2 regions of the Allobosea sp. P4_E12 genome follow, and region 1 is predicted to be linked to the other one. Evidence: predicted binding sites of a transcription regulator. Region 1 holds the regulator's gene; the other holds the start of a gene.
What was found. Region 1 encodes HrcA, which represses chaperone genes, less so after heat shock. Its sites were predicted from a motif close to GTTAGCACTCNCNNNNNGNGAGTGCTAAC; they were not measured.
Positions count from the first base shown of each region.

Region 2: a site for HrcA is predicted at 1,016-1,044, ahead of groES (co-chaperone GroES). Genes of this name have one in related genera too.

Region 1 is NZ_JBFUIY010000008.1:34,178-36,376, forward strand. Features, by position in the region: gene AC1DW9_RS12120 (ankyrin repeat domain-containing protein) at 1-369, opposite strand, end outside; gene hrcA (heat-inducible transcriptional repressor HrcA) at 366-1,448, opposite strand; gene rph (ribonuclease PH) at 1,591-2,199, shown strand, end outside.
Region 2 is NZ_JBFUIY010000068.1:968-3,166, forward strand. Features, by position in the region: gene AC1DW9_RS35050 (hypothetical protein) at 1-33, opposite strand, end outside; gene AC1DW9_RS35055 (hypothetical protein) at 30-314, opposite strand; gene AC1DW9_RS35060 (hypothetical protein) at 311-796, opposite strand; gene groES (co-chaperone GroES) at 1,112-1,399, shown strand; gene groL (chaperonin GroEL) at 1,446-2,199, shown strand, end outside.

The DNA.
Region 1 (2,199 bases):
ATAGCGGTTGCGGATCGCCAGGTCGGGCTTCAGCGGGATCATCGCAGCGACGATCTCGGCGCGACCGGCGGCACCGGCGAGCAGCCAGGGCGTGTCGCGATTGGCGGCCTGCGCATTGATGTTGGCGCCCGCCGCGAGCAGCGCCTTGGCGATCGCTACATGATTGCCGGCCACAGCGAGCAACAACGGCGAGCGCCCCTGCGCATCGCGAGCCTCGAGATCGGCCCCGGCCGCGATCAGCCGGGAGACCTCGGCAGTCCTGCCGGCGGCGGCCGCGTCGAGGAGGCTCGCCTGTCCGTTCTGCCCCATCGCCGCCATCGCAAAAACTCCAAGCACCAGAATCAGTCCGGCTCGCAAGACGCGCTTCACCGCGCACCATCCAGAAGCCGCCCCACGACCTTGGCGGTATAGTCCACCATCGGCACGATGCGGGCATAGTTCAGCCGTGTCGGGCCGATGATGCCGACAACGCCGACAATGCGCTGCTCGGCATCATGGAAAGGTGCGGCGATCATCGAAGAGCCGGACATCGAGAACAGCTTGTTCTCTGAGCCGATGAAGATGCGCACGCCGTCGCCGGCCTCGGCGCGGGACAGCAAGTCGATCACGTCGGTCTGCGTCTCCAGATCCCCGAAGAGCAGGCGGATACGCTCGAGATCCTCCTGTGCCTTGAGATCCTCCAGCAGATTGGCCTGGCCACGCACGATCAGATGGCGATCGCTGCTCGGACCTGACGAGGTGGCGATGCCGCTCTCGACAAGCTTCGCCGTCAGCGCATCGAGTTCGCGCTCCATGGTGGCGCGATCGTCGGCGATCTCGCGCTGCAGTTCGCTCAGGGTCTTGCCGAGGACACGGGCATTGAGAAAATTCGCAGCCTCCGTCAGGGCCGAGGCGGGCAGACCCGGCGGAAGGGCGAGCAACCGATTCTCGACCGTACCGTCCTCCGCCACGAGCACCACAAGCGCGCGCACCGGCTCCAGCCGGACAAATTCGATATGCTTCAGCCGGGAATTGGCCTTGGTGGTGACCACAACGCCGGCACCACGCGACAGCCCAGACAGCAGTGCAGACGCCTCGGTCAGCGCGCCGTCCAGCGTCCGGGTCGAGGCCGCTGCCCGCATCTGAGCCTCGATGCGGGCGCGTTCGTCGGAGGTCAGGTTGCCGACTTCCATCATGGCGTCGACGAAGAAACGCAATCCGCGTTCGGTCGGCAACCGACCGGCCGAGGTATGCGGCGCGTAGATCAGCCCCGCCATTTCGAGGTCGGTCATGACATTGCGCACAGTTGCCGGCGACAGGGCCACCGGCAGCAGCCGCGCGATGTTGCGCGAGCCGACGGGCTCGCCCGTCGCGAGATAGCCATCGACGATCTGCCGGAAAATCTCACGGGAGCGTTGGTCGGTCTCGACCAGCCCGCCAGGGCTGTCCTGCCGCGTGGGCGCGCTCATGGCGAGGCGAGTATCTGGTTGCACATAGGCTATTGTCCCTTCGGCGCGGCAGCGGATCAAGAGGCAAGCGCTGGCTGCTTGCCTTGCCGCGCCCGGCCCAAACGCCTACAAGCCGCCGAACTCACGAAATCGGGATGTGAACATGCGACCCTCCAAACGCGCGGCCGACGAGATGCGCAAGGTCACGCTGGAACGCGGCGTGGTGCGCTATGCGGAAGGTTCCTGCATGGTCAGCTTCGGCGAGACCAAGGTGCTCTGCGCCGCGACGGTCGAGGAAAAGGGTCCACCATGGCTGCGTGGCACCGGCAAGGGCTGGGTCACGGCCGAGTACTCAATGCTGCCGCGTGCCACGCATGAACGCACACGCCGCGAGGTCACCTCCGGCAAGCCATCGGGCCGCACGCAGGAAATCCAGCGCCTGGTCGGGCGCTCGCTTCGCGCGGTCGTCGACCTGACCGCCATCGGCGAGCGCCAGATCGTGGTCGATTGCGACGTCCTCCAGGCTGATGGCGGCACGCGCACGGCCTCGATCACCGGCGCCTGGGTCGCGCTGCACGACGCGCTGAAATGGATGGAGGGGCGCGGCATGCTCAAGGCATCGAACCCGCTCAAGGATCATGTCGCCGCGATTTCCTGCGGTATCGTCGCCGGCAACCCGGTCATCGATCTCGACTATGTCGAGGATTCCGGCGCGCAGACCGACGCGAACTTCGTCATCACCGGAACAGGCGGCCTGGTCGAAGTGCAGGGC
Region 2 (2,199 bases), on a different contig from region 1:
CTTGAGCGCGTCCCGGTATTCGTCGGCGGTCATCGCCAGCCCTCCCGCTGCAGCAGTTCCGGCAGCAGTGCGAACGCCGTCTCGACGGAGGGATAGTCCCACGACTGCATGGTCTCCTCCCGTTCGATCCAGCGATTGATGGTGGCGCAGTGATGCCCGCACTGGACCGACCAGCCGGTGTCGCGGACGCCGCAGAAAATCTCGTAAGCATCGTCGATGCTCTCGTCCTCCGCCCGGACGAACTTGGTCCAGAGCGCGACGTCGAGTTTGCGGAGCGCGCTGTTGGCGCGGGTGGTGATGACGTCGACGTTCATGGCGTGCCTGCCTTCGACGCTTCGGCGTCGGCCTTGGCGATTTCAAGCGCATGATCCCGGAGCGCCTGCTCGACCTCGTCGGCGCTGATCGTCGGATCGTCCTCGAACGGGTCGTATCCGATGCGCTCGACATAGGCGGCGGCGAGGCGGGTCCGGCGCTCGTCCCCGGTCTCGGCAATCAAGCCTTCCGAGACGGCGGCGTCGAACAGCTTCGATTCCAGTTCGGCGATGTCGGCGGACCGGTGTTCGCCGGTCCCGATGCGCAGATTGAAGACGCCGCTAGGCAGGCGCTCGATATAGAGCGAGCCGAGATAGGTATATCCCGGCATCCCCTCGACCAGGTCGTCGCCGATGACTGCGCCGACGTCAGCGGATTCCTCGCGGCTGGCGATGAATTCAGCAAGCGTCATGGTCGTTCCTTGTCTGGCGCACGGATTCGTCCGTCGAGGGACCCAACATAACGACAGGATGTCGTCCTGCAAGTGGCCGATCACGGCAAATTGTCGTGGCCACGGCACTGCATCGGCCCTTCCTCGAGCTTTTCGAGATCGGGCAGGTCGCGCAGGCTGGCGAGACCGAACAGCGCGGCGATCTCTTACGGTACGTTGATGTCGCCAACTGCAGCCCGTCATCGGGATCGACCACAGGACAGGATGACTTCTTGACTCTCGCAGGGGCGCGCGCCTATCTCCGCGGCATCCGTTAGCACTCGACACCCGAGACTGCTAACAGATGCCGGCAGCGTTTCCACGCAGGCCGCGCGTTCCGTTTCTACCTTCTTAGAGGAAGACAGAACCATGAAGTTCCGTCCGCTGCATGACCGCGTCGTGGTCCGTCGCCTTGATGGCGAAGAGAAGACCAAGGGTGGCATCATCATCCCCGAAACCGCCAAGGAAAAGCCCCAAGAGGGTGAAGTCGTCGCCGTCGGCCCTGGCGCCCGCGACGAAGCCGGCAAGCTCGTTGCCCTGGACGTCAAGAAGGGCGATCGCGTCCTCTTCGGCAAGTGGTCGGGCACCGAGGTCAAGATCGATGGCCAGGATCTCCTGATCATGAAGGAATCCGACATCATGGGCGTCGTCGGCTGAACGCCACGCGACCTCCATTCCCCGTTTTCATTAAGGAGTAGCTCGCATGGCTGCTAAAGACGTCAAGTTCTCCACCGACGCGCGCGACCGGATGCTGCGCGGCGTCGAAATCCTCAACAACGCCGTCAAGGTCACGCTCGGTCCCAAGGGCCGCAACGTCGTGATCGACAAGTCGTTCGGCGCTCCCCGCATCACCAAGGACGGCGTCACCGTCGCCAAGGAGATCGAGCTCGCCGACAAGTTCGAGAACATGGGCGCCCAGCTGGTGCGCGAAGTGGCCTCGAAGCAGAATGACGCCGCCGGTGACGGCACCACGACGGCCACCGTGCTCGCCGCCGCGATCATGCGCGAAGGCCTGAAGTCGGTTGCCGCCGGCATGAACCCGATGGACCTGAAGCGCGGCATCGACCTCGCGGTCGAAGCCATCGTCACGGACCTGAAGAAGAACTCGAAGAAGGTCACCTCGAACGCGGAAGTCGCGCAGGTCGGCACCATCTCGGCCAACGGCGACGAATCGGTCGGCAAGATGATCGCCACCGCGATGCAGAAGGTCGGCAACGAGGGTGTCATCACCGTCGAGGAGGCCAAGACCGCCGAGACCGAGCTTGATGTCGTCGAAGGCATGCAGTTCGACCGTGGCTATCTCTCGCCCTACTTCATCACCAATGCCGAGAAGATGGTTGCCGAGCTCGAGGACCCCTACATCCTCGTTTTCGAGAAGAAGCTGTCGTCGCTCCAGGCGATGCTGCCGATCCTCGAGGCCGTCGTTCAGACCGGCAAGCCGCTGCTGATCATCGCCG